DNA from 2 places in the Paenibacillus sp. BIHB 4019 genome. Region 2 is predicted to be linked to the other one. Evidence: riboswitches for the same ligand, from Rfam matches in the RefSeq annotation. Region 2 holds a riboswitch; the other holds the start of a gene.
The links. A riboswitch is a leader RNA that binds a small molecule or an ion and turns the genes downstream of it on or off. The one in region 2 is predicted to bind FMN.
Positions count from the first base shown of each region.

Region 1 (5,452 bases), 2.4 Mb from region 2:
CTGCTTACGACAGTGCTGAACCGTTTAGGCATGGAAACGACGTTTGTCGATATGACGGATTTTGCAGCTGTTAAAGCGGCCTATAAAGCGAATACGAAGGCGGTATTTATGGAGACCCCTTCCAACCCGACGCTGAAAATCACCAACATATCGGAGGTGGCTTCGTGGGCGAAGGAGCATAACCTGCTGACGATTTTGGACAATACGTTTATGACGCCTTATTACCAACGTCCGCTAGAGCTTGGCGTAGATATAGTCGTGCACAGCGCGACTAAGTTTCTGAGCGGGCATAGCGACGTGCTTGCGGGCCTTGCTGTAACGGCTGATCCAGAACTGGGACGCAGGCTGTATCAGCTGCAAAATGGCCTCGGCGCCGTGCTGAGCGCCCATGAGTGCTGGCTGCTTATGCGCGGCATTAAGACGCTGCAAGCGCGCATGGAGCATAGCGAGCGCAGCGCGCGCAAGCTGGCGGAATGGCTGAATGACCATCCAGAAGTGACGAAGGTTTATTATCCTGGCCTGGCCGATCATCCGGGCCGTGAGGTTCATGAACAGCAATGCTCCGCCTATGGCGCAGTCGTGTCCTTTGATGTGGGCAGCGGCGAGCGGGCGAAAGCAATGCTTGGCCGTGTGAAGCTGCCGCTTGTAGCTGTCAGCCTAGGCGGCGTAGAAAGCATTTTATCGTATCCGGCGATGATGTCGCATGCGGCAATGCCGAAGGAAGTGCGCCATGAACGCGGCATTACGGACGGTCTTGTCCGTTATTCGGTAGGCCTTGAGCATATCGACGATTTACTCGCAGATTTGGATCAGGCTTTGCGCGGCTAACTACCTCGTAAAGTGGAGGAAAAGACGGCTGTCATTACTGACAAGCCGTGTTTTTCCTTTTTAAAATATAGGGAAGGATAGGATTTTCCCATCCTTTCTCTATATTTCTCGGAATGAAACGCGCCGCGCCGCCAGAGGACGGCGAAAGCCGTTTCACCTCGGCGGCTGTAATGGCCTGTAAACGAAAGATGACGAATTAGTGCTTAGTATGATAAAATTAATCTATACTTCATTAGTTTGTGAAAAAAAGCGCAACATCAAAACTACAGCTATAGATAAGGAGGTCTTGCGTAATGGCAACGTTGGACCAGATATTGGATAAGGCCCTGCGGGGTGAACGAATCAGCTTGGAAGAATGTATTATTATGTTCGAATCCGACGAGATTGAGAAAATGGGTAAAGTGGCAAACGAAATTATGCTGCGCAAGCATCCCGAGCCTGTAACGACTTTCGTTGTAGGAAGAAACGTCAACTACACGAATGTGTGCGACGTTTATTGCAGGTTCTGCGCCTTTTATCGTGCCCCAGGCTCCAAAGAGGGCTATGTGCTTGATAACGAGACGATTATGAACAAAATTCAAGAAACGATTGACGTTAACGGAACCGAAATTTTGATGCAGGGCGGAACGAACCCGGATCTGCCTTTTACTTATTACACGGATTTGCTGAAGGAAATCAAGCAGCGCTTCCCGGACATTACGATGCACTCCTTCTCGCCTGCCGAAATACAGAAGATGAAGGAAGTATCAGAGGGCTTGTCGCTGGATGAGGTTGTTCGCCAGCTGCATGAGGCGGGACTGGATTCGCTGCCAGGCGGCGGCGCGGAAATCCTCGATGACCGCACACGCCGTAAAATCAGCCGCAAGAAGGGCTCTTATACGGACTGGATCGACGTGATGAAGTCGGCCCATCGTCATGGCATGAATACGACGGCTACAATGGTTTATGGCTTTGGAGAAACGATGGAGGAGCGCGCCTTGCATTTGCTGCGCATTCGTGACGTTCAAGATGAATGCAAAGCGAATGGCTACGACTCTGAAGGGTTTACAGCCTTTATTTCCTGGCCGTTCCAGCCAGACAATACGAGAATGCCGATGGAGAAAGCGAAGCCGGAGGAATATTTGAAAATTGTCGCGGTAAGCCGCATTTTCCTCGACAATATTGACAACCTGCAATCATCGTGGGTAACGATGGGCCCTGACATGGGTAAACTTTCGCTGGCCTATGGCTGCAACGACTTCGGCAGCACAATGATTGAAGAAAATGTAGTGTCCGCTGCGGGTACGACGCATAAGGTCAACATTGAGCTGATTTTGAAGCTTATTCGCGAAGCGGGCAAAGTTCCGGCGCAGCGCAATACGCGCTATGAAATTTTAAGGATGTACAATGAAAGCGATAAGGCTGAGCAGGATTTTGTAATGCAAAATTAGGTTTTAGTGCACAGCTAATTCGGAGCTATTTTCAATAATTAAAGTTAATAACGCTTGTCTACTATTTTATCCGTTAAAGGATAGATAGTAGACAAGCGTTTTTTGTGACGCTATAGCAGCATTTGGCAGAAGCATCATTAAGGAAGTCAGCATTCAGCATGACTTTCTGCTTGCAAAGTTAAAGCAAAGGGACGAGGAACGGATGAAGGTTGGTTAGAAATTGGGTCGAATAATAGATGAAAACCAAGAAAAGAGGTCGGAAAAATAAAAATTTAATCGGAAATGCAAATTTTCCAACCAAATAGACTATTCAAACTGTAATCTTTTGTGTTACAATACGATTTAATCGAATATGAATCTTCAGGGCAGGGTGCAATTCCCTACCGGCGGTAAGGATGCGTTCGGAGCATCCAGAGCCCGCGACTCCTAGCTGCTTGCAGCCGGGACTGATCTGGTGAGAATCCAGAGCCGACGGTATAGTCCGGACGGGAGAAGATCAGAACCAGCTTGTTAAATGATAATCATTTAACAGGTTTGTTGATGATGCCCTTGTCAGATTGCTGACAGGGGCATTGTTTCTTTTTCATAGTGAAAAGAAGGTTCAATTCAAAACTTTCTCAGGAGGTTTTTGAATTGCAGAACACATTAGAGCTGGCTAGCGAGAAAGCGGGCTGGCGAACATCACGCATTGCGGGCATTAACGGGATATGGTATGTGGCGCTTGGCGCGACACTTTGGGGCCTTGACCCGCTGTTTCGAATTTTATTGCTCAAAAGCTTTACCTCGGCACAAATTGTATTTATTGAGCATATTTTGCTCGCTTTTTACGCAGTTCCCGTATTGTTTAAATTCCGCCGTACATTAGTCGGCAAGCTGTCCATTGGCGTCATCGGGGCGCTGCTGTTCATTTCCTGGGGCGGCTCAGCTGTAGCGACGGTGCTGTTCACCGCAGCCTTCTCGCATGGCAGCGCGAATGCGGTGCTCCTGCTTCAGAAGCTCCAGCCGTTATTTGCGATTTTGCTCGCCAGAGTTTTGCTGAAGGAAAAGCTGCCGCGGAAGTTTTTCGTCTTTTTGCTGGCGGCGCTCGCAGGCACCTATTTGCTGACCTTCGGGTTCGGCTCGCCGCTAGTCGGCCTGCATGACCTTGCTTTGCTCAGCTGCCTGTTCTCGATTATTGCGGCGGCCTTGTGGGGCGGCTCGACCGTCATGGGCAAATATTTGCTGCAAAAGAAATTGTCCTTTTCCATTGTGACGTCTCTCAGGTTTCTGCTTGCGCTGCCGCTGCTCAGCGTCATTTTGCTGGCAAGCGGCGACGCATGGAGCCTCAATGCCGAGGGCAGCCAATTGTCGCTCATTGCCGTCAATTTATTGTTTCAAGCTTTTTTCCCTGGCTTAATCAGCATGCTGCTGTATTACAAAGGGCTTTCCTCGACTAAAGCTGTATACGCGACGCTTGCTGAGCTTTCCTTCCCTGCCGTCGGCGTATTGATTAACTGGCTCGTATTTGGCCAGACGCTGACGTTAGGGCAGCTTAGCGGCTTCCTGCTCATTTGGCTGACCTTATGGCTTATGAGCCGCAGCAGCAATGAACAGGCTGTTCAGCAGCCACAAGCTGCCGCTTAAATGCAGCACATTTATAACCCCCTTCATTCCCAATGTCTTCATCGTATATCGTTGCTTCGTGCACCATATACTGTTCAGAGGGGAATGAAAGGGGTTGGCTTTTTTATGGAACTATTCACCGTTACGCTGCCTTCCAAGCTTCAATCTACGGCGGCTGGATTAGCGGCCTTAATGGCGCAATATACGAATGAGGATCTACATATTGAATCAGCATCGCAGGAGCGTTTGGTGCAGTTCGAGCTGCAGCCTGCGGGCACCATTATGTGCCAGTCGGCAACGCCTTATTTTCAACTGAATAAGCATGGAGAAATGCTGTACCACAGCGCAGCCAAAGCGCTTGCTGAATTTGTTGTAACCAATTTGGAATCGGAAATGCTTATCAGCATTATTAAGAAAAAATATCAGGGCGGTCATTCCACAGACATCTCCGTTATCGAAAAATATTGCAGCCAGCTGATGCAGGATACCGATCTGGATGGGTTGAATGCCAAGTTTCTGGATGCGGACAGAAAGCGCCGCAAGCTTAAGGTGGCCGAGGAAATCGAACTGTATTTAAGTGAAAATACACAGCTCGACCTTGGCGGTATCGCCACCTTCAGGCTTCATGGATATCGACACGAGCTAGGCGATATTGTGGAATATGCCTTGGATGAATATGTGCTGGATAAGCAATATCAGGAGTTTATTTCGCTGCTCAAATATTTTGTGGGGCTGCAGCAATCGAAGGTCGCCATGGTCCATTTGGTTCATAAAGGCAACCATGAATTTATTTTGTATAATGACAAATTCCAATTGTTTGAGCCGAAGCCGCATTCCGATCGCTTGGTAGCCGAAATGCTGGAAACGGAAATGAACATTGAGGATATGGTCATCAGCTCGCTAATTGCTGCATCACCGAAGCAAATTGTCGTTCATACGCAGCATGTCGATATGCAGGTTATCCGGACGATTGAAACGATTTTTGACAACCGGGTGTCGGTGTGCAGTGATTGTGTGTTGTGCTCCCACGCAATGGGGGGATGGAATGATGGTGTTACCCAGCCTTAAAATAAATCAGCAATATGAATCCGCATGATGAACTAGCCAAATAAACTAGCTGCAGGCTCGCCGATCAACGGCGAGTTTTTTTCACTTCCAATACATAAAAAATACAAAAAAGTGTATTACACTATGACATAGAACTGTACTTAAAATCGGGAAGAAGGTAGCCGCATGACGACCATACTCGTAGTAGATGACGATCCGCATATCCGCCAGCTGCTCCGTTTGTATTTGGAGGATGAAGGCATGGATATTATAGAGCAAGGCAACGGAGCGGATGCATGGGATTATTTTTGCAATCAGCCGGTGGATCTCATTATTCTGGACATCATGATGCCGAAGATGGATGGCTGGGAGCTTTGCCGCCGGGTGCGGGAAGCGGGGGACAAGCCGATTATGATGATTACCGCCAAAGGGGAGGCGCCAGAGCGAATAAAAGGGTTCCGGCTGGGCACCGACGATTATATGGTGAAGCCGTTTGACCCGATGGAGCTGGTCATGCGGGTGAAGGCGCTGCTGAAACGGTACCG
Region 1 is NZ_CP016808.1:173,278-178,729, reverse strand. Features, by position in the region: gene BBD42_RS00760 (trans-sulfuration enzyme family protein) at 1-828, shown strand, start outside; gene mqnC (cyclic dehypoxanthinyl futalosine synthase) at 1,122-2,258, shown strand; FMN riboswitch at 2,611-2,759, shown strand; gene BBD42_RS00750 (DMT family transporter) at 2,892-3,881, shown strand; gene BBD42_RS00745 (putative sporulation protein YtxC) at 3,987-4,928, shown strand; gene BBD42_RS00740 (response regulator transcription factor) at 5,094-5,452, shown strand, end outside.
Region 1: linked by a shared signal. The riboswitch ahead of BBD42_RS00750 (DMT family transporter) and the one ahead of ribD (bifunctional diaminohydroxyphosphoribosylaminopyrimidine deaminase/5-amino-6-(5-phosphoribosylamino)uracil reductase RibD) in region 2 are both predicted to bind FMN.

Region 2 (5,452 bases):
GGCATTCTCTCGGGGGGAACGGCGCTGTTCATCGACAAGGAAGCGACGGCGCTGCTCATCGACGCCAAAAACTTCCCTGCCCGCTCGCCAGACGAGCCGAGCCTGGAGCGGGTTGTCAGAGGCAGCCGCGACGGTTTCGTCGAAACGTTGATGATGAATATATCGCTTGTCAGACGGAGGCTGCGTGATCCGCAGCTCAGATATGAGCTGGTGCAGATCGGCGAGCGGACGCAGACGGATGTATGTATCGCCTATATTGATGATTTGGTAGATAAGGAATTGCTTAAATCCATTAAGGAAAAAATTTCGATGGTCAAGGTTGACGGCATTCCGCTTGCCGACAAGCAGCTGGAGGAGGCAACCGTTAAACGGGGCTGGAGCCCGTTCCCGCTTGTTCGTTACTCTGAGCGTCCAGACGTAGTTGCTTCTCATTTGCTAGAAGGAGCCGTTGTCGTCTTCGTGGATACGTCGCCGAGCGTCATGATTTTGCCGACAACGTATTTCGATCTTATGCAGCATGCCGAGGAAAATCGCCAGACGCCGTTTATCGGTACCTATTTGCGCTGGGTACGGTTTATCGGCATATTCGCCTCGCTGTTCCTGCTGCCGCTCTGGCTGCTGTTCGTTATCCATCCTGAGCTTAAGCCGCAGGCGCTGGAATTTCTCGGGCCTTCGAAAACCGGCAAGCTGCCGCTGCTCGTGCAGTTTTTGCTGGCGGAGGTCGGCGTTGATCTGCTGCGCCTTGCCTCCGTGCATACGCCGACTTCGCTGGCAACGGCAATGTCGCTCGTATCGGCTATCCTCATTGGCGATATTGCGGTCCAGACAGGCATTTTCGTCAATGAGGTTATTTTGTACATGTCGGTTGCGGCTATTGGCATGTTTGCGACGCCAAGCTATGAGCTGGGCTTGGCGAACCGCATTGTCAGACTTGTGCTCATTACGCTGGTAGCTTCCTTGCAGGTGCCGGGCTTCATCGTTGGAACGACGGTCATCTTGCTGTTTTTGTGCATGGAGCGTTCATTCAACCGCCCTTACATGTGGCCGTTCATCCCGTTCGACTTCAGGGCGATGATGAATATTATTTTCCGGACGCCCGTGCTGCAAAATCGCAAGCGGCCCAATCTGCTGCGGCCGCAGCAGCTCGATAAAATGCCTGAAACGGAGTGAAATCGGAAAAAATGCAAATGACATGTTAAATTATCCATTACGCTTGCGGATAGATTGCGATATACTGTTGCTATTGGTGCAAATCGAATCTATTCACGTATGGAGGAATAATAACAATGTACTTGCATGGAACGAGCAAAGTTAATGCCCAGGGGCATTTGGAAATCGGCGGCTGCGATGTAACGGAGCTGGCGAAAGAATATGGTACGCCGCTATATATTGTCGATGAGGCGCTTGTGCGTAAGCGTGCGAATGAATATGTGACTGCTTTTCAAAAATCCGGCCTGCAATTCCAAGTGGCCTATGCAAGCAAAGCATTCAGCACAATGGCTATGTGTGCGCTTGCCGAGCAGGAAAACCTGTCGCTTGACGTCGTTTCCGACGGTGAGCTTCATACGGCGCTGAAAGCGGGCTTCCCGGCAGCGCGCATCCACTTTCACGGCAACAATAAATCGCCGGATGAAATCAACATGGCGCTTGATGCAGGCATCGGCTGCTTCGTAGTAGACAATTCTATTGAGCTTAAAGTGCTTAATGCGCTGGCGAAGGACAAAGGCTTGACAGTTAAAATTTTGCTGCGGATTACGCCGGGTGTTGAGGCGCATACGCATGACTATATTTCCACAGGCCAACAGGATTCCAAGTTCGGCTTCGACTTGACGAATGGCGCGGCTAAGCAGGCGATTAAAGAAGCGATGGAGCTGTCCAATCTGGATGTGCTTGGCGTTCATTCCCACATCGGCTCGCAAATTTTTGAAGTAGACGGCTTCAAGATGGCTGTTGAGAAAATGTCGGCGTTTGCGATTGAAATTCGCCAAGACCTTGGCTTGACGTTCCAAGTTATCAACCTTGGCGGCGGCTTCGGCATCCGTTATGTTGACGGAGATTCCCCGCTTCCAGTTGCTCAATACGTGGCAGCGATTACGGATACGCTTATTTCCAGCTTTACAGCAGCGGATTTCCCGCTACCTGAAATTTGGGTTGAGCCAGGCCGCAGCATGGTTGGCGACGCAGGCACAACGCTTTATACCGTTGGAACGAGCAAAGAAATTCCAGGCGTGCGCAAATATATCGCTGTAGACGGCGGCATGATGGATAACCCGCGTCCGGCGCTTTATCAATCCGTTTATGAAGCGGTGCTTGCAAATCGTGCGAACGAAGCGAATGAAGAGACTGTGACCGTAGCGGGCAAAGCTTGCGAAAGCGGCGACAAGCTCATTATTGATCTGGAATTGCCGAAAGCAAACAGCGGCGATCTGCTTGCAGTATTTTGCACAGGCGCTTATAATTATTCGATGGCGAGCAACTACAACCGTTTCCGCCGTCCAGCTGTCGTATTTGTCAAAGATGGCGCGTCTGATCTCGTCGTTCAGCGTGAATCTTTGGACAATATTGTCGGCAATGACTTGCTTCCGGCAAGACTTCGCAAAACAGCCCTTGCGAAATAAGGGTTAAATTTGGTAACGTAGTCTTATTCGGATATAGAAAGGTAGATGTTTAATAGATGGCAAAACAAGCGAAAATTACAATGGCAAACGGAGCAGAGGTTATTATTGACCTTTTTGATCAAGATGCGCCTAACACAGTTGCAAACTTCGAGAAGCTTGCAAACGATGGTTTTTATAATGGTTTGACTTTCCACCGTGTAATCCCGGGCTTCGTTGCTCAAGGCGGCTGCCCTACAGGCAACGGCACTGGCGGACCTGGCTACACCATCAACTGTGAGATCAACCCGAACAAGCATGAGCGCGGTACGCTTGCAATGGCGCATGCTGGACGCAACACAGGCGGAAGCCAATTCTACATCGGCTATGCTCCACAGCCGCATTTGGATGGCGGACACACTGTATTTGGCAAAGTCGCTAAAGGCATGGAGCATGTTGACACGTTCCGCCAAGGCGAAAAAATGGAAAAAGTTGAAATCGTAACGGTTTAATCGTTGCGGAAAGGCCGCTTGTTTTTTCGATTCGTCGGAAAACAAGCGGTTTTTTTATAAAAAAGGGACAGCCTGGCTGTTAAGCTGAGAATCAGTATCGAAATTTCTTGCTTTTTCAATTTTGCGGTGGTAACATTTCATCAGAGTTACATTTTAAAAGTAAGTAACGAGTATTTAATAAAAATAATACAGTGGCTTTCCTTCGGGGTCGGGTGAAATTCCCAACCGGCGGTGATCAGGAGGCTGTCTAAGCGCTTTGAACGTTGAAGCGACAGATATGCTGCCTGTCAGTCCGTGACCCGTGTACATTCCATTCAGAGCGTGTGAACGCATGAGCGGTTTATATACGGCTGACCTGGTGCAATTCCGGGACCGACAGTACAGTCTGGATGGGAGAAGGAGACACTTTCAAGGCGTGATTTCATGCTTATTTGCTTGCACTTTTTTTTGCTGGGCAATTAGGTCTGTTAAAATCGATTATTTGTGTACTTGAAAGCGGGTCTCTAAGATATACTCTCATCTCCGTTGGCTATGTTGCTAATGGAGGTTTTTTGCGTTCATGGATATTTTGAATGACAGTTATTATATGAGCTTGGCACTGGATATGGCAGAGAAAGCGGCTGGGCAGACGGATATTAATCCCGTCGTCGGCTGCGTCGTAGTAAAGGATGGCCGGATTATCGGCCTCGGCACGCATCTCAAGCGGGGAACCGGGCATGCCGAGGTGCATGCGCTGCAAATGGCGGGAGAGGAAGCGGAAGGCGCCACCGCTTATGTGACGCTGGAGCCTTGCAGCCATTTTGGCAAGACGCCTCCTTGCTGCGAAAGGCTCATTGATGCCAAGGTCGCACGGGTAGTCGTGGCTACAACCGATCCGAATCCGCAGGTAGCTGGGCGTGGCCTTGAACGGCTGAAGGAATGCGGCATTGAGGTTGAAGTGGGCCTACTAGGAGAACGCTCCAACCAAATGAATGAGAAATTCAACAAATACATTACGACGAAGCTGCCGTTTGTCACCCTTAAGACAGCGAGCACGCTCGACGGCAAAATCGCTTCCCGCACCGGAGACAGCAGATGGGTAACGGGCAGTGCGGCAAGGGAGCAGGTGCACACGCTGCGCCATCAGCATATGGGCATCATGGTCGGTATCGGCACCGTGCTTGCCGATGATCCCCAGCTGACGACGAGAGCGGACGTACCGGCGCTGCATCCGGTGCGTATAGTCATCGACAGCAGCCTCAAGCTGCCGCTCACCGCGCGTGTAGTGACGGATCGGACAGCAAGGACGATCGTCATTGCAACTGAGCAGGCGGATGAAGCCAAGGCGCAGGAGCTGCTGGCAGCCGGCGTTGAGCTCATTCGGGCAGGCACTGGCAAGCAGGTAGATTTGCCGCAAGCAATGAGAAAGCTTGGCGAGCTGGAAATCGGTTCGATTTTGCTGGAAGGCGGCGGCAAGCTTAATGGCGCGATGCTGACAGCCGGACTCATCGACAAAATCATGCTTTATATGGCGCCTAAAATTATCGGCGGGGCAGCCGCTCCCGGCACCTTTGATTTTGAAGGTTTTGAGAAAATGGCACAGGCGATTGAGCTGGAGCGTATGCAGGTGGAACAAGCGGGGGCTGATATTTGCATTAGCGGCTACCCTGCCTACCGCGATGTTTAGAGAGGAGGGCTGGCCGTGTTTACAGGTCTGATTGAAGAAGTCGGCAAGCTGAAGCGGGTGGTCAAGCAGGGCGAGGCGATGGTAGTAACGATTGGTGCTTCCCGCGTCCTAGAAGGCGTAGCACTTGGTGACAGCATTGCGGTAAACGGCGTATGTCTGACAGTCATCTCCTTTACGGGCAGCACCTTTGATGCCGATGTGATGCCAGAAACGTACCGGCGCTCCAATCTTCACCAGCTGAAGCCCGGCGAGCAGGTCAATCTGGAGCGGGCGATGCTGGCAGGAGGGCGCTTCGGCGGTCATATGGTTCAGGGGCATATTGACGGTACAGGAACCATTGCCAAAAGGGAAACCGATGCCAATGCTGTCATATTCAGCATAAAGCTCCATGATGCGGCAACGCTTAAATATGTCATTCCTAAAGGTTCGATCGCCATTGATGGCATCAGCTTGACGGTTGTCGGGACGAATGATTCAGGCTTCTCAGTATCGGTCATCCCGCATACGCTGGGAGAAACGGCATTACTGGATAAGCGCATAGGCGATTCGGTTAATATCGAATGCGATATGATTGGCAAATATGTGGAGCATTTGCTGCATTTCAAGCCAGCACGCGAGGCTGGAGCGGCGTCCGGCAGCAAAGCCGGCAAGGCTGGCGGAGCAAAGCTGAGTGCTGCTTT
Region 2 is NZ_CP016808.1:5,066,880-5,072,331, forward strand. Features, by position in the region: gene BBD42_RS22060 (spore germination protein) at 1-1,170, shown strand, start outside; gene lysA (diaminopimelate decarboxylase) at 1,287-2,618, shown strand; gene BBD42_RS22070 (peptidylprolyl isomerase) at 2,675-3,106, shown strand; FMN riboswitch at 3,301-3,511, shown strand; gene ribD (bifunctional diaminohydroxyphosphoribosylaminopyrimidine deaminase/5-amino-6-(5-phosphoribosylamino)uracil reductase RibD) at 3,666-4,772, shown strand; gene ribE (riboflavin synthase) at 4,788-5,452, shown strand, end outside.